Regions from separate parts of the Sporosarcina koreensis genome, predicted to be linked through region 1. Evidence: riboswitches for the same ligand, from Rfam matches in the RefSeq annotation. Region 1 holds a riboswitch; the other holds the start of a gene.
What was found. Region 1 has a riboswitch for thiamine pyrophosphate ahead of thiT (energy-coupled thiamine transporter ThiT). Riboswitches for the same ligand answer to the same signal wherever they lie in the genome.

Region 1 (8,972 bases):
TCTGGAACTGATTTTCGAGCTCGTGTACCGCAATATATTCATCAAGTTTATCTTGGATTTCTTCAAGCGATTGCTGGTCCTCTAAATAGGAGGAGTTTTCATTTTTCTCCCCCGCACTATCTTTTGGAATCGGTACAGGAGTCGGGGCGCTGTTATCCATCACACCCGTCCCTCCATCAAAAATCTGGTTGAACACGGACGAGATCTGGCTGAATTTAACTTCATCCAACGTACTGGATGCGAACAGGACGATAAACATCGCTAACAACAACGTGAGAAGATCCGCATAAGGCAAAAGCCAAGATTCATTGATATGCCCTTCTTCCCTATTCCTTCTCTTACGTTTCCTCGACAACCTGTCCCGCCTCCCTGTCGCTCGTATTTTTGGCTGCGAGCTTTCGACGTTCTTCCATCGACAAGTAAGAAGCTAGCTTTTGTTCGATCACACGCGGGGCCTCGCCCTCAAGGACTGACAAAATGCCTTCGATCATCATCATTTTTTGTCGCACTTCTTCCTTCGACTTCCGTTGCAGTTTGTTGGCGAAAGGATGCCAAAGCACATACCCCGTGAAAATCCCGAGCAATGTCGCGACAAATGCCGCCGAAATGGCATGTCCCAATGCATCGATGTCATTCATATTCTTCAATGCTGCAATCAAACCGACAACCGCCCCCAACACACCGAGGGTCGGCGCATAGGTTCCGGCCTGTGAAAAGATGAGCGCCCCTGCCGAATGCCGGTCCTCCATGGCGTCCACCTCTTCGGTAAGGACATCACGGATGTAATCGGCATTTTGTCCGTCAATCGCCAGCCCAAGTCCATTTTTCAAAAACGGGTCGGTGATTTCATCTGCCTTCGCTTCTAACGACAATAAACCTTCCCGCCTTGCAACATCCGCCCATCCCGAAAACATCTTGATCAAATCCGAATCGGCCGTCAACTGCTGTTCTTTAAAAATGATGCCGAACAGCTTCGGCACCCGCTTGATCTCCTTCATCGGGAATGCGATGACAACCGCTGCCATCGTACCGACAATGATTATGAGGATCGCAGCTATATTTAACAGATTATCCGGTGTTACACCTTTCATCGCCATACCGACAAAAAGCGCCACTATTCCGAGGATAAGTCCAAAAACGGTTGATAAATCCATATAAGTACCTCCAAGTCCTACAGTCTACTTCTTCTTATTTCGACATAATCCCATCTTTCTTTAGCCATCTTCAATAATAAATATCAATCTTTAAGGAAATGTCACCTATAGTACACATATTCCCACAGTATTGATAACTATGGATTTTCGCATTTTTTCCTTTGCCTGTTATCTGCCACTGGAGTACTATTAATACATATGGATTAAGGAGGTTTTTATGTTGTCGTCATTTGAACAGAAGTTGGAAAACTACGCAAGTTTGATTGTGAAAGTCGGAGCGAACATCCAAAAGGATCAGACACTCTTCATCAGCGCTTCCATCGAAACAGCTGAGCTTGTCAGGAAGATTGCCGACAAAGCTTACACAGCCGGCGCAAGACATGTTATCGTCGATTGGGCTGACGAGGAACTGATTAAACTTCGTTATAAAAAGGCGCCTGCTGAATCATTCTCGGATTTCCCGGAATGGAAAGTGATGGAGCGCGAAAAATTGGCAGAAGGCGGAGCGGCATTCGTCAGCATCGTGTCACAAAGTCCTGACCTGCTAAAGGGAGTGGATCCTTCCCGCATAGCAGATGTCCAGAAGGCTAGCGGAAAAGCGCTTAACAATTATCGCAAAATGTTGCAGGCAGACCGTTTCAGCTGGTCCGTTGTGGCAGCTCCTTCAAAGGCATGGGCTGCAAAGATGTTCCCGGACTTGGAAGAATCCGAGCAAGTTCCAACCCTATGGGAAGCGATTTTCAAAGCTGTCCGAGCCGATCAGGATGATGCTGTCGGCGCATGGAAGGAACTTGACCGCAACCTGAATGAAAAAGCCGATTATTTGAATGAAAAAGCATACGCCAAATTGCATTACAAGGCACCAGGCACAGATTTGACAATCGAATTGCCAAAAGGCCATATTTGGGCCGGCGGCGGGAGTGTCAACGTCGATGGCAATGCGTTCATGGCAAATATGCCGACTGAGGAAGTATTCACGGTCCCGCATAAGACAGGCGTAAACGGCTACGTCAAAAATACGAAGCCGCTCAGCTACGGCGGAAACATCATTGATGATTTCACAATCACTTTCAAAGACGGAAGGATTACCGAGGTGAAAGCCGGCCAAGGCGAAGAAGTGCTTCAACATCTGATCGATACGGATGATGGGGCAAAGTATCTTGGTGAAGTTGCGCTCGTACCTCACGCTTCACCAATTTCCGAGTCCGGACTTCTATTCTACAATACGCTATTCGATGAAAATGCATCGAATCACCTTGCAATCGGCAGCGCATATTCCTTCTGTCTCGAAGGCGGTAAGACGATGTCTACAGAAGAGTTGGAAAAGCATGGTCTGAACCAAAGTATCACACATGTCGACTTCATGATCGGCTCTGCCGAAATGGATATTGACGGGGTGTTGGAGGATGGAACTGTCGAACCCGTATTCCGTAACGGGAATTGGGCCTTTTGATTTTAGACACAATTCATTAAAAGATTTCAATCTGCTCTTTAATTATTCCAGGATTATAGTATAATGAATGTATAATAACATTCATTGTAGAGAGGGGTCTCATCATGGGCTTGATGTTTACTACAGTTATCGGTTACTCGATTGTCCTTGGTATTGCTGCGTTATTTACAATGCATTTTCTCGGGAAGGCTCTTGATTCTTCCGATGCGGAAAGAATCGATCCAAAGCCTGAAGTAAAATAAAACAAAGAGTTGCCACTTGGCAACTCTTTTCTTTTTCTGTACACTATTTAGTATAGTTTGAATGTAGTCTGAAAAGAGATATTTTCAGCTCATGAAATCCCAATTAAATGGAGGGGCCCCATCATGACAATTTTGTCTGAAATCATTGCGTATAATAAAGAATTTGTGAACGAGAAGAAATATGAAGAATATGCCACTACAAAATTCCCCGATAAGAAAATCGTCATTGTGACTTGCATGGATACAAGGCTTACTGAACTACTGCCAAAAGCGATGAACTTACGGAATGGCGATGCGAAGATCATCAAAAGCGCCGGTGCCATCGTCACGCATCCTTTTGGAAGCGTTATGCGGAGCATTTTAATCTCCCTCTACGAATTGAAGGCGGATGAAGTCTATATCATCGGCCATCACGACTGCGGAATGAGCTCCATCGACACGGAACAGATCATCGGTAAGATGGTCGACCGGGGAGTCGACAGAAATCTGTTCAAAACCTTACAATACTCCGGCATCGATATGAAGGATTGGTTGCACGGCTTCAGTGATGTTACGGAAAGCGTAAAAAGAAGTGTGAACCAAGTGCGGAATCATCCACTTATGGATCGTAAAGTACCTGTACACGGCCTCGTCGCCCATCCTGACACTGGTCTTTTGGACATCATCGTCGACGGCTACGAAGCAATCGACGAAAACTGACACCGGATTTCCCGGGAAATAGATATTATGACAAAAACCGATTCTTCAAGTGAAGAATTGGCACGCCATTTGCTCGTAACGCTACGCTTTTACTCGCAAAAATAAAAAGTCGATTCTTCCTTAGAAGAATCGACTTTTTATTTTAGCTATCAGTTTCCGCCAGGCGGCCTTACCCTTTCAATAATCATCCGCCAAGCTGGCATACATATAATGATCTTCCCAAAAACCGTTAATGTACAACAGCTTCCTCAGCAACCCTTCGCGGACAAACCCCGCGTTTTCCAACACTTTCACTGAACCGGCATTGCGCGGAGAAACAAACGCCTCCACCCGATGCAATGAAACGGTTTCGAATGCGAACTTTGTAACGATCTTCACCGCTTCCGTGGCGAGACCTCTGCCCGTTTCCCGTTCGTCGATCGAATAACCGACAAAGCCGCTTGAGAACGGAAGCCTTTTTATGCTGTATAACGATATATGACCGATCAACCTGCTTGTTTCGGCGTCAAAAATCCCAAAATTGTATTCGCGCCGATCTCTCATTTGATAAATGGATTCCCTTATCTTATCCCGTTGGACAGAAACTGTATAATAGGCCGATTCATGACGAGGCTCAAAGACCGTCCAATAATCCCGGTTCGCTTTGAGCAGCTCGGTGAAAATCGCGGCGTCGTCTTCTGTCAATATACGCAAATAACAAGTTCGCCCTTCAAGCAGAATCAATGCTTCTTCACCTTTCTTCGGAAGCTATTTTCAAAAACTCTTCTACATCTTTCACACATAACGCCACACCTTTTGCCCAGAATTCTTCTTTCGTAATGTCTTCCCCTAGATGCTTCATTGCTAGATCTTCGACGGACATGACGGCTGTATCGCGCAGCAGGGCCATATATTTCTGTTCGAACGAATCTCCTTCCGTAAGGGCTTTTGCATAAATGCTCAAGGAGAACAAGTATCCGAACGTATACGGGAAGTTATAGAATGGAACTCCCGTAATATAGAAATGCAGCTTCGAAGCCCAGAAATGCGGATGAACCGTATCAAGAGCTCCTGCATACGCTTCTTTTTGCGCTTCAGCCATCAATTCATTCAATCTTGCAGCTGGTACAATTCCATTTTTCCTTTCCTCATAAAAGCGTGTTTCGAAAAGGAATCTTGCATGTATATTCATGAAGAATGCCACGCTGCGCTGGATTTTATCCTCCAGCAGTGCCAGTTTCTCCTCTTCCGTTTCCGCAGATTTGACGGAAGCGTCCGCTACGATCATCTCCGCGAAAGTGGATGCCGTTTCCGCGACGCCCATAGCGTATTGGCGGTTCATATAATGCACTGGACGCAATGCATATGAATGGAACGCGTGGCCAAGTTCATGTGCCAATGTCGCAACATTGGACATGGAGCCGCTATACGTCATGAAAATACGGGACTGCTCTGAAACCGGCATGCCTGTACAGAAGCCGCCTGGACGCTTATCTGCGCGGTCTTCCGCTTCAATCCAGCTATCCTCAAATGCCTTCCTTGAAAATGCCTCCAGTTCAGGACCGAACTTTCCGAAGTGTTCTAAAATGAACTCTGCACCTTCCTGGAATGGCATTTCCTTCGTTGATGAAGTGACCGGTGCATCTAAATCATACCAATTCATATTTTCATTTCCTAATAGTTCGGCTTTCCGTTTCAAGTATTCTGCGAAAGGTGCTTTGTTGGCACTGATTGCCCCCCACATTGCATCAAGCGTTTCCTGGCTCATCCAATTTCGCATGAGAGGCTCCTTCAAAACGGAATCCCAGCCGCGCTTCTCATAGACAGCCAAACGGAAGCCCGCCAGATGGTTCAATGCGGATGCAAAGAAATCCTCTTTTGATTCCCAAGCCTCTTCAAGTTTTTCAAATGCCTCTTTACGCACTTTGACGTCTGCATGGGAACTTAGGTTATTCGCCTGGCCGACGGATAGTTTTTTCTTTTCCCCGTCAACGTTCATTTCAATTGTAATGTCTCCCACAAGCTGGTCGTAAAGTTGTCCCCACGCTTGGTAGCCATCGACACTTAACGCTGTAATCAGACTTTCTTCTTCCTCGGATAATTTCAATTGAACTTCTTCACGCCATTCTTGCAGAACAAAGTCGAATTCGGATAGTTGCTTAGTTGCAAGCAGTCCCTTCCACACCGATTCTTCCGTTTTTGCGACAACCTGTTTGATTTTCAACATGGCTGTCTGGAATCTGGCTCCTAACGATCCCACTTCTCCTTGGAGAAGAAGCGCTTTTTTATCTTTCGTATTGGCAGCGATGAAACAGCCGATGACTGCGCCCGCTTCGCGTAAATTTTTCGCCGTGTTTTTGATTTCATCGATAACATGAAGGACTTGATCCGCCTCTTCCATGGATGTAGGCGTTTGCGTGGCCGCTGCAAGGTTTTCCAATGCACCGATCTGCTCTTTTACGGCGTCAAGATGTGAACGGAGCTCTTCTGAATCGCTTCCACCTTTAAAAAACACATCTAAATCCCATACTTGTGAATACGTCTTTGTCGTAGTCAATGATGATCCCCCTAATCATTTAGAAAATTATAATAAAAGCATGTTTTTATTATACCACGAATCTTCGGTATTCGAAATAATGGATTTGTGACGGAAACTTCATACTTTCTTTCGCACAGTTCCCTTTTCCTATGTATACTGTTCAAAGGGAGGATGTACTATGTCAAGAATACTTCTGATGACCCTGTCACTATGTACAGTCATATTATTAAATATTATCGCAAGCTTCTACTCACTGAACGGAAACACAACAGGCGAAATTACAAGCCGGCTGCCATTGCTTTTCATACCGGCGAACTATGTATTGATCATCTGTTGGTTGCTCTATATCATGATCTTTTTCTGGATTCTCAATTTTAACAAGACTCGCCACGAGATGAGCTCCGCACATCGAGACCGCGTCACTTTCCTTTTCGTAGTAAGTTGCCTTCTGCATATTGCATGGATTTTCCTTTGGCACTTCGAATTGTTCACGATTACCGTCATAGCGAAACTCGCGCTTCTTTTTGTTTTGCTTACTTTCTACTTTATCTTTCCGAAACAAGATAACCGAATGTTTGGCAGAGCGCCATTCAGTTTGCTCACAGGATGGATTTTCATCACAACCATCTCGAATGTCAGTTATTTGCTGATGATCCATGGTTGGACAGGATTCGGGTTAAGCGATCCATTATGGACAGTCATCTTCTTAACGGTTTCAACTGCGTTCGCTTTACATTTTATGTACCACCACAAGGATTATGTGATGAATCTTGTGTTTGTTTGGGCATTTATCGGCATTGCTGTCAGAAACGGGACGGAAGAGCTATTCATCTCTGCAGCGGCCATCTTCTTATCTGCCGTCATCATCACGTGCATCTTCCTGTTTTCAGGCAGACGCATTGACAACAAAAATAGAGTAGGCATATGAGTTCATCATACGCCTACTCCTTTTTTTATGCCGCCCTTTGAATCAGTCGTGGAGCGGTTGTGAATAAAGGTACTACTACAATTGCACAAAGTATGATTGATGGAATCATATACGATGCATTATACACAAGTGAATACAACCATACCGGCTGATCTCCTGCGAATTCGGCGAAGAAAATAATCCCACCGATATAATGGGCAAGGAATCGTAATACTCCTCCAATGACAGTACCTATAACAATTGCTGAAACCATCGATCGTTTATTCCCCGCTTTTCTACTACTAATCAACCAGCCCAATGTAACTGCCGCAATCCCTACCAGCGAATAAGCCACAAAATAATCGAGCGCCGCCTGGTAGATATTCAACACATATGCCCCACTAATTACCTGTAATAGTCCGGTAATAAACCCTGTTAACATTCCGCCAAGTATTCCCCATCTGAATGCAATAACGATGATTGGCAACATGGACAATGTGACGGATCCCCCTTGGGGCATCTTGAACAAGACAAGCATATCCAAGACAAATGATAAAGCTCCAAAAATAGCAACCTCTAATAAAAACTGCAGACGTTTACGATCCAATTCTAACTCCCCCTTTTTTTGTCGGAGGGATACGGAATGAAAAAGCGGTTTGTTTGCCTCGACCGGGCATCACAGATAATCGGCATGTTTGAATGACGCCGATCATGGCTACGGTTAGTAAACAGCTTCAAAACTCTTTTGCAACAAAAAACGACATCCCGGATAGAACCGAGACATCGATCGTTGTCAGTTTCCATCCACATCCCTACGCAAGCATGAACTTACAGGTTCGAAGGGTCAGGACAAATGTCCAATCTCAGCCGTTGAAGGCCCCCCTTGTGGTCATGTAATTCAATTGTCGTCTCCATTGTATATGTTAAAGTACTTATAAGCAAGATGATATTGTAAACTACTTATTAGAATTACGGGAGGTAAGCCCATGACCAATAATAAACTATTATCCGCCCTCTGTTATTTCAGCATATTCTTTTCGCCTCTGCTGCTGCCTGCAATCGTCTATTTTGTCACGGATGACCATGAAGTGAAAGGCCATGCGAAGCGTTCACTCATCTCGCATCTTGTCCCGGTCGTACTCCTCATTGCGGGATTCATCCTGTTTTCGTTTTCGATGATCTCCTATGAGTCGAGGATGCACACCATGATGACAGGGCGATTCGACTTTTGGGGACTGGCGCCATTTCTATTCATGATCATCTATGGACTGCTATTTTTATTCGTCGTCATCTGGAACGTCTACCAAGGCGTGAAAGTGTTGAAATGATAGACAGGACAGGCATACGTTTCTTTACGATTGAATAACTATGTTATAATCAGATGGAAAATTACGTTTCAAAGAAGGGACCTGTAAATCATGATTGTGAAGAACAACGAAGAGATCGAAGCGTTGAAAAAGATCGGTCGCATCGTCGCAGAAGTGCGGGAAGCTATGAAGGCGGCGACTGTTCCGGGCATTACGACAAAAGAGATTGATGAACTCGGAGGGCGCCTTCTTGCCGAGCGCGGAGCTGTGTCAGCACCGATTGACCAATATGAGTTCCCGGGCTATACATGCATCAGTGTCAATCATGAAGTTGCCCACGGCATTCCGGGATCGCGCGTCATCCAGGACGGCGACCTTGTCAATATCGATGTCTCTGCATCATTCGGCGGGTACTTTGCAGATACCGGCATTTCATTCGTCGTCGGCACAGCGGATGAGAAGAAACAACTGCTTTGCGACGTGGCGAAAAGCGCATTTGACCGTGCGATGACAAAAGTGAAAGCAGGCTCAAAGTTAAGCCAAATTGGGAAAGTAGTCGAGCGGGAAGCGAAGGATAACGGCTTGAAAGTCATCAAGAACTTGACTGGGCACGGCATCGGAACATCTTTGCACGAAGAGCCGCAGCATATTCTAAATTATTATGATGCTTGGGATCAAACATTGATGAAAGA
Region 2 (8,972 bases), on a different contig from region 1:
AAAGGCGATTGAAACGTTGGCATTGACGTATATAATGATTGTGGCATTCAGTGTCATCAATCGATTGTTGAGCGTCTTCAATGATATTTATCAAACGTATGAAATAGCAAAAACGAAGCCGATCAAAGGCTATGTGCAAGTTGCCAAAATTGTCGTCATTATTGTAGGCGCGATTTTGGTGATCGCCAATCTGATGGGGGAGAGCCCGATTATCCTGCTGAGTGGGATTGGTGCTCTTTCCGCAGTGTTCATGTTGGTGTTTAAGGATTCGTTATTGGGACTTGTGGCGGGGATCCAGTTGTCAGCCACCGAAATGGTTCGGATGGGCGATTGGATCGAAGTGCCGAATTATGGCGCGAATGGGGATATCATTGATATTTCCTTGAATACTGTAGCGGTGCGGAACTTCGACCAGACGGTGACAATGATCCCGAGCTATGCGCTCATTTCGGATCACTTCATCAACTGGCGCGGAATGCAGGAATCCGGCGGCAGGCGTATTAAGCGCGCATTATATATTGATATGTCGAGCATCCAGTTCTGCACGGAAGAAATGATTGAGCATTATAAGCAGATCCACTTTCTATCGGATTATATCGTCAACCGTGAACGTGAAATCGAGGAGTACAACGCTGCGAATCAAATCGACCGTAGTAATCTTGTGAACGGGAGAGCGATGACGAATATCGGGGTCTTCCGGGCTTACATCAGTGAATACCTCCGACGTCATCCGGGCATCCATCAGGAAAAGACGATGATGGTCCGGCAGCTGGCACCGGGGGAGCATGGACTGCCAATCGAGATTTACGCCTTTGCGAATAGTGTTCAATGGACGGTTTATGAGACTGTGCAAGCTGATATTTTTGATCACTTATTTGCCGTTGCAGGGGAATTCGGACTCCGCGTGTTTCAAAATCCGACGGGCAGTGACCTGAAAGCATTGAGCCAGGAAGTAAAGGGCGAATGAATTGTTCGAGAATTGTTTGGGTGCCTGTGCGACACTCAATTCAGACAATGCACTACAATTGCATAAAATAAATAAAGAAGCCGACCAATACTTGGTTGGCTTCTTTCTGCATGACAATAACTTTTATTGAATTGTCATAAATGTGTGGTGCACAGGCACCGCAAAGGGAAATTCATTATATGTAAACATGGGTTATTGTCCAAATTGTTTTATTTGCCTAGCATACTCTACTAAGAGTCTTTGAAAAAGGGGGGTAAATATGAGAAATACAGAAGAAGTTCATAGCGGGCACGAGCATCGCCACGAGCATCGCCGCGAGCATCGCCATGAGCACCGCCACGAGCGTCGCCACCATCGCCACGAGCATCACCATGAGCACATTCATCACCATCATCGTCATATTCCGCACGCTCAACATGTAGGCCATCCAACAGGGCACCATATGGGACACCACGTTATGGGACAGCACGTTATGGAACACCCACAAATGATTCAAAATGTAAATTTGTTCGTTGAAGATCATAACGAGATGGTTCAGCGTTTAAATTTTTCACCGGTAGGTTATCACCCAATGGTTCAACCTATGAATTTCTACCCTGAAGGTCATTATCCAATGGTTCAACCTATAAATTTTTTCCCTGGTCATCACGGATGCCACTGCGATCACATGGGACATTTTAGAGGATTCTAATGTTGAAATCAGACTTGCACTCAATATGCATGTTTGGGTGCCTGTGCAGCAAACTATTCAGATAATACACTACAATTGCATAAAAAAATATAGAAGCCGACCAAATCGATGTTTGGTCGGCTTCTATATGCATTACTATAACTTATATTGAATTGTCATAAATGTGTGGTGCACAGGCACCGAGATTAGCAGCCATCAATACCACAAGCCATTCCTTCGGGGAAATCCGGCTTTTGTTTGCGGAGCTCATCATCGATGATTTGTTCAAGTGTTTCTTTGGAGTGAATGCCTGCAAATTTGGTCTCGCCAATGACAAAAGTGGGCACAGATGTAATATTCGCTTCCTCGTATGCGTGTCGAAGTGCTTCTTGATGGGCTTCTCTGTATGTTCGCGTTTCCAAAGCTTCTCGGTATTCTTTTTCATCCAAGCCGATCTCGCCGGCTAATTGGGTTAACACATTAATGTTGCCAATGTCCTGTTCTTCCTGGAAGAAAGCTCGAAGCATGCGGTCATTGTATTCATTGCCTTTTCCTTTTTCCTTCGCATATTGATAACCTTCGAAGGCCAAATGCGTGTACGGTTGAGGTGACACTTTTGGAAGGGTGATATCGATGCCCATCCGTTCAGCCATCGGATAGACAGACTGTTTCCATGTGCTTTGCAAATAATGTTCCTCGGGCTTTAACGTTTCATTTGGATACGGACGCAACTCAAACGGCATCCATTCAACTTCCACGTCTTTTCCTTTTATTGCTTCTGCTAAAGGTTGTTCTGCAAGAAGACAAAATGGACATACATAATCTGAATACACCTTTATCTTTACTGCCAATAATATGACCTCCCGTGTTTGTATAGCATATCCTCCCCTTAGGGGAATCACAGTTGTCTGTATATTTCTAGCTTAACATAAAGGGAAATGCCTTTCTCCGTCGATGCTTTTGAATGAATAAAGCCCTTGAAAACTCCAGCTGGAGTTCACAAGGGCTTTAGTAATGATCAAATTACCTATTTGATTAACCGTAGGGCATACGGTTCAGGCAGGGAATGCTAACATTTCCTGTTACGGGGTGCATTTATTCAGTTGTAGTTTGTTGCTATCTTACTTTTTAAGCAATCCGAAGAAAGAGTTGTAAGCTGCTACTACTTGATTGTAATAACCAACAAGCTTGTCCCAAACTGTTGTTTGAACTTCTTCTACAACCGTTTCTTCAGCAGCTTCTTCGTCTTCAGCTGGTGCTTCTGCTACATCTTCGTCTTCAGCAGGAACTTCAACAGCGTCGTCGCCTTCAACAGCGTCGTCGCCTTCAACAGCGTCGTCGCCTTCAACAGCGTCTTCACCTTCAACAGCGTCGTCGCCTTCAACAGCGTCTTCACCTTCAACAGCGTCTTCACCTTCAACAGCGTCGTCGCCTTCAACTACGTCGTCGCCTTCAACTACGTCTTCGCCTTCAACAGCGTCTTCACCTTCAACAGCGTCGTCGCCTTCAACTACGTCGTCGCCTTCAACTACGTCGTCGCCTTCAACAGCGTCGTCACCTTCAACAGCGTCGTCGCCTTCAACAGCGTCTTCGCCTTCAACAGCGTCGTCGCCTTCAACAGCGTCTTCACCTTCAACAGCGTCGTCGCCTTCAACAGCGTCGTCACCTTCAACTACGTCTTCACCTTCAACAGCGTCTTCGCCTTCAACAGCGTCGTCACCTTCAACAGCATCGTCGCCTTCAGCTGGCTCTTCCGCTACATCTTCACCTGGTAAGGCAATCCCGAAATAATCTTGAATAGCAAGATCATAGTAATTGAGTAAATTTACATAATTTTGTAAGATAGATTTATATTCATTAACTTGCTCATCTGTTATAATTGAATCGGCTTGGTCAGTTGACGTAGTATCTTCATTGATATTTTCGTCAGCTGGCTTTTCTGTTTCTTCGGCTTCGTCAGCAGGTGCTTCTTCAGCATCCTCTTCGTCAGCTGGTAGTTCTACAGCATCTTCATCAGCAGGTGCTTCTTCAGCTTCCTCTTCATCAGCAGGTGCTTCTTCAGCTTCCTCTTCATCAGCAGGTGCTTCTTCAGCTTCCTCTTCATCAGCAGGTGCTTCTTCAGCTTCCTCTTCATCAGCAGGTGCTTCTTCAGCTTCCTCTTCGTCAGCTGGTACCTCTACAGCGTCCTCTTCATCAGCCGGTGTTTCTGCATCTACTTCTTCATCAGCAGGAGTTTCTACATCAGCATCTTCATCAGCAGGTGCTTCTACATCAGCATCTTCATCAGCTGGAGCTTCTACATCTGCGTCTTCTTCAGCCGGTGTTTCTGCATCTACTTCGTCATCAGCAGGTGCTTCTGCATCAGCATCTTCATCAGCTGGAGCTTCTTCAGCATCCTCTTCATCAGCAGGAGTTTCAGCATCTACTTCCTCATCAGCAGGAGTTTCTACATCTCCTTCTTCATCAGCCGGAGCATCAACATCTCCTTCTTCATCAGCCGGAGCATCAACATCTTCGTCAGCTGGCGCATCTACAGCATCGTCCTCTTCATCTACAGGTGTATCTGTATTTTCTTCGTCATCATTTGGCGTGTCCGTAGCGTCGTCATCACCAGTAGTATCGTCTGAATCATCTTCATCCAGATCAGCAGCTACGAAGTTTTTATTTGCAATTGTACGCATGAATTTACCTTTGTCAGGAGATCCAGGAATACTCGTTGCATAATAGGAAACCTTTTCGCCATGATTTTTAAACTCTGGCTCGCCATTTTCCGCAGCGAACGCCGAACCGCTTGCTCCGAAAATAGCTGCAGTTAGCATCGATGTCGACATGACAAACGGTAAAATTCTCTTTTTCGTGTTCTTCTCATTACGATTCGTTTCGTTAACCAAGATTCATCAAACTCCCTTTTCTTAAATTTTTCGTTCCCGACTACTCAATACTGAAGCGAAATAACATTCATCTTTTTAAGTCGATATGTACATCCGCCTCCTTCTCAGGTGGGTTCGTTTTTTTACTATCCGGATGAAAGCTTTCATTCGGATGTGAGCAGTGTCCCAACTGCACAATACCAACAATAACAAAAGAAAATAACAGGGGTGTGACAACCAATTAACAGATATTCATGGAAATATTAACCTTTGTAATAAAGAGAAAACACATTAAAATACTAAAAAAGGATGTATTCTAATGAATTAGACCCTGGATATCCAATTTATTCCTGCGTTGAAAATACCGTCAAATTGCCTTGCATAGATGTCCCATTACTTTATTGTTATGTTTAACGAATGGTCTTAAGGGTCTAACGTTATGTATTACAAAATATTACGCGGACCTTACGAAACTAGTAATCTATGATATAGTGAAGTAGAAAACTGAAAAGAGTTAACCACTGGGGGAGTCTTTGTAAAAGACTGAGACGTGTATCGATACGCGGACCCTTCGAACCTGATCTGGCTCATACCAGCGTAGGGAAGTGGATCGCACGTCTTCCAAAGGTTATCTTCCGCCGATTTGCGAGCCGCTTCTTCAACGATTGTGTTGAGTGAAGCGGCTTTTTTGGTTTTCTAAAACTATAAAGGAGTGGTTGGAATGACGTTTTGTGAAGAGGTACGGAAGGAATGCAGCGATGTTTGGGAGGCAAGCTTCCACCATCCATTCATTGCGGCGCTCGCTGAAGGGACTTTGCCTGAAGATGTCTTCAAACAGTATGTCCTGCAAGACTCGTATTATTTGAAGCACTTTGCGAAAGTCCATGCCCTGGCAGCTGTGCAGGCTACGGATTTATTGACGGTGCAACGGTTTGCGCAGCATGCGGAGGGAACGTGCGGTGCGGAAATTTCATTGCATGAAGGTTTTTTTGGCCTGCTGGGCGTTACAGATAATGACATTAAAAGTTTCGAACCTGCGCCGACAGCGTATGCCTACACGTCGCATTTGTACAGGGCCGCATTGGAAGGTGACTTGGCCGCGACATTATCAGCGTTGCTTCCATGTTATTGGTTGTATTACGAAATCGGGGAGCGGCTGAAGGACGCGAAACCGAATCATCCGGTTTACGATAAATGGATTGCCACGTACAGTTCTGAATGGTTCGAGCAGGCAACCCGTGAACAGATCGATCGTTTGAATAAACTTACGGAAGAACTTTCGGATAAAAGAAGGGAACAATTGAAAGCCCATTTCATTAAAAGTGTCCATTATGAATTGCAGTTTTGGGAAATGGCATGGACGAAGCAAAAATGGTCGTTTGAAACGGAGGTGCATGCATAATGGCGCAATCTTCATTGCTGCATGAACTGCGTTCGCAAAGCCCGTTGGTTCATTGCATCACGAATATTGTCGTTGCAAACTTTCAAGCGAATGGCTTGCTCGCATTGGGCGCTTCGCCGATCATGGCGGGTGCAATCGAGGAGGCGGCGGAAGTAGCCGCCGTTTCCTCGTGTACATTGCTCAATATCGGCACGCTGGACAGTTCGGTTGTTGAATCAATGATCGCAGCTGGAAAAAGCGCTTCTATTAAAGGGCGGCCACTCGTATTGGATCCGGTCGGTGCGGGGGCGACTGTTTTCCGTAAACGGACAGTTGCAAAACTTCTGGAGGAATTGGAGATTACGCTCATCCGGGGAAATGCCGGTGAGATCGCGTCCATCGCGGGAGTGGAGTGGGAAGCGAAAGGCGTCGATGCGGGGGATGGGTCGGCAAATATTGTGGAAGCGGCAATAGATGTGGCTCGACGCCATCATTGTCTCGTAGTGGTTACCGGTGAGACGGACATCGTGACGGATGGCGAAAAAATCATCCGGATAACGGGCGGGCACCCGCTCATGGCGCGGATCACCGGAATGGGCTGTCTGCTGAGCGCAGTTTGCGCCGCATTCCTTTCTGTCGGTAAACATGCGCTACTTGATGCGGTTGCTTATAGTCTTGCGTTTTACAAGAAGGCGGGGGAATTGGCGGCGGAGCGAGCTTCGGGGCCGGGGGATTTTGCTGTTCATTTCCTGAATGCTATATTCCAAATGGATGATGCTGCAATAGAGCTTGGGCAAATCGTTGTCGAAGAGGGGGTTGTCAAATGACTTACGTTGCACTCACGATTGCAGGTTCGGACAGTGGCGGCGGGGCAGGCATCCAGGCCGATCTGAAAACATTCCAGGAGCTCGGCACGTTCGGAACGTCCGCCTTGACGGCAGTAACTGCCCAAAATACGTTGGGCGTCCATGCGGTTCAACCGATAGGGACGGACATCGTCATTGCGCAGATCGAGGCGGTCCTGCATGATTTTACAGTCGGCGCTGCTAAAACCGGGATGTTGTTTTCAGCGGAAATTATCGAAGCAGTCGCCGATACATTAGACCGGCACGAACGAATTCCTTTAGTTATCGACCCCGTCATGATTGCGAAAGGCGGCGCTTCGCTTCTTCAAGAAACGGCGATTGCGGCTTTGAAGGAGCACCTCATTCCTATGGCTGCCCTTTTGACGCCCAATATACCTGAAGCGGAAGTGCTGACGGGGATAACGATTTTGTCAATGAAAGATATGGAGAATGCCGCGAACCGATTGCTCCGGATGGGAGCCGGGGCGGTACTGCTAAAAGGGGGGCATCGGATCGATATTACTGACGCAGAGGATTTATTTATGTCGGCGGACGACGAGTGTTTCCTTATGAGAAGCAGGCGGATCAAGACAAAAGATACACATGGAACGGGATGCACTTTTGCCGCCGCCATTACGGCAGAGCTTGCGAAAGGTGTACCGATGCGTGAGGCGGTTGTTACCGCGAAGCACTTCATCCATGCAGCAATTGAAGATGGGATTTACCTTGGCAATGGACATGGTCCGACCAACCATGCAGCGCTTAGGAATCGGGGAAATGCTGAACGGAAGGATGTCGAGTTGATTGGAAAACGTTGATGTGACGCTTTATTTCATTATGGGATCGGTAAATGCACAGGAGCCGCTGTCTGTTTTGGAGGATGCGTTAAGAGGCGGAATCACTTGTTTCCAGCTGCGGGAAAAGGGGGCACGTGCACTTGTCGGGATGGAAAAGAAAGCATTTGCGGAGAGCTGCCAACGATTGTGTGCGCAATATGGGGTGCCATTTATCGTGAATGATGATGTGGACCTTGCGGTTGAGATTAACGCGGACGGCGTCCATATCGGGCAGGACGATGCAGAGGCGCGATTTGTCCGAAAAAGAATTGGACCGGGAAAAATATTGGGGGTTTCCGTCCATTCAATAGAAGAAACGGAAGCGGCGATATCGGCTGGGGCGAATTATGTCGGGATGGGGCCTGTCTATCCGACGGTTACGAAAGACGATGCGAAACCGGTGGCGGGTACGGCGATGATTGAGGAAGTCGCGAGGTTGTATCCTGATTTGCCGATTGTCGGAATCGGAGGCATTACGGCAGCAAATGCCGAACCCGTCTTCCGGGCGGGAGCAAGCGGAGTATCTGTCATTTCGGCGATTGCTTCGTCTGCTAATCCCGAAATGGCGGCGAAACGGCTGGAGGAAGTGTCTTTGAAGTGGCGTCGTGAAAGGAGTGTGCTGCGATGAGTACGCGAAAACTTGTCTTGATGACCGTGTTTACGGCGATTGCGGTGGCGGGATCCGTGTTTGTTTCGTTTCCTGCGGGCATTGCACGTGCCTATCCGATCCAGCACGCGGTTAATGTCATCGCCGCGGTTCTTTTAGGGCCAATTCCGGCAGTCATTATTGCATTCATGACTGGCTTGGTGCGCATATTGACGGGGACGGGATCATTGCTTGCCTTTCCGGGAGGGATGATCGGCGCCGCGCTTGCCGGTCTGCTCTATAAGAAGTCGGAGCGGGTATGGCTGGCTGCAATTGGGGAAATCATTGGGACAGGGGTAATTGCGTCCCTCTTCGCGGTTCCATACGCGGCCATTTTGATGGGAACAACGGTCACCGCTTTCTTTTTCATGCCGCCTTTCCTTGTCTCGAGCTTAAGTGGGGCGGTTATAGGGGGTGTCGTGGCGATCAGGCTGCAAGCTGTGCCGATGGGGAGAAGGATAAGAAGTTATTAGTAAAATAAGCAATGTTGCTGGGATTACGATGTTTCGTCTTAGGGTATGAGAACGAAAAATGGGAAAGAGGGGAGCATTGGCATGGGAATCGGCGGAACTGAAGTAAGCGGAAAGAGATTTCCTTTCCTTTTGGCAACGATGAAAGGCATCTCCCAAGTGCTTCTCATCGAAAACTGGGTGACAGGCCTGCTCATATTAACTGCAATCTCAATTACCTCCATACAGCTTGGTTTGATGGCGTTCCTTTCAGCTGCTATCGGAACGCTAATCGGACGCTTTGGCGG

Region 2: another riboswitch for thiamine pyrophosphate. It lies ahead of tenA (thiaminase II); the one in region 1 lies ahead of thiT (energy-coupled thiamine transporter ThiT).

The regions. Positions count from the first base shown of each region.
Region 1 is NZ_JBHSNP010000025.1:32,152-41,123, forward strand. Features, by position in the region: gene motB (flagellar motor protein MotB) at 1-355, opposite strand, end outside; gene motA (flagellar motor stator protein MotA) at 339-1,154, opposite strand; gene ACFPTP_RS11080 (aminopeptidase) at 1,375-2,607, shown strand; gene ACFPTP_RS11085 (hypothetical protein) at 2,712-2,849, shown strand; gene ACFPTP_RS11090 (beta-class carbonic anhydrase) at 2,973-3,548, shown strand; gene ACFPTP_RS11095 (GNAT family N-acetyltransferase) at 3,726-4,271, opposite strand; gene ACFPTP_RS11100 (M3 family oligoendopeptidase) at 4,279-6,084, opposite strand; gene ACFPTP_RS11105 (tryptophan-rich sensory protein) at 6,245-6,994, shown strand; gene thiT (energy-coupled thiamine transporter ThiT) at 7,020-7,580, opposite strand; TPP riboswitch at 7,766-7,867, opposite strand; gene ACFPTP_RS11115 (magnetosome magnetite crystal formation protein family) at 7,960-8,301, shown strand; gene map (type I methionyl aminopeptidase) at 8,392-8,972, shown strand, end outside.
Region 2 is NZ_JBHSNP010000010.1:34,499-43,470, forward strand. Features, by position in the region: gene ACFPTP_RS05295 (mechanosensitive ion channel family protein) at 1-967, shown strand, start outside; gene ACFPTP_RS05300 (hypothetical protein) at 1,185-1,394, opposite strand; gene ACFPTP_RS05305 (DsbA family oxidoreductase) at 1,844-2,488, opposite strand; gene ACFPTP_RS05310 (ICP22 family protein) at 2,759-4,528, opposite strand; TPP riboswitch at 5,021-5,128, shown strand; gene tenA (thiaminase II) at 5,229-5,909, shown strand; gene thiM (hydroxyethylthiazole kinase) at 5,909-6,715, shown strand; gene thiD (bifunctional hydroxymethylpyrimidine kinase/phosphomethylpyrimidine kinase) at 6,712-7,551, shown strand; gene thiE (thiamine phosphate synthase) at 7,571-8,197, shown strand; gene thiW (energy coupling factor transporter S component ThiW) at 8,194-8,688, shown strand; gene ACFPTP_RS05340 (urea transporter) at 8,770-8,972, shown strand, end outside.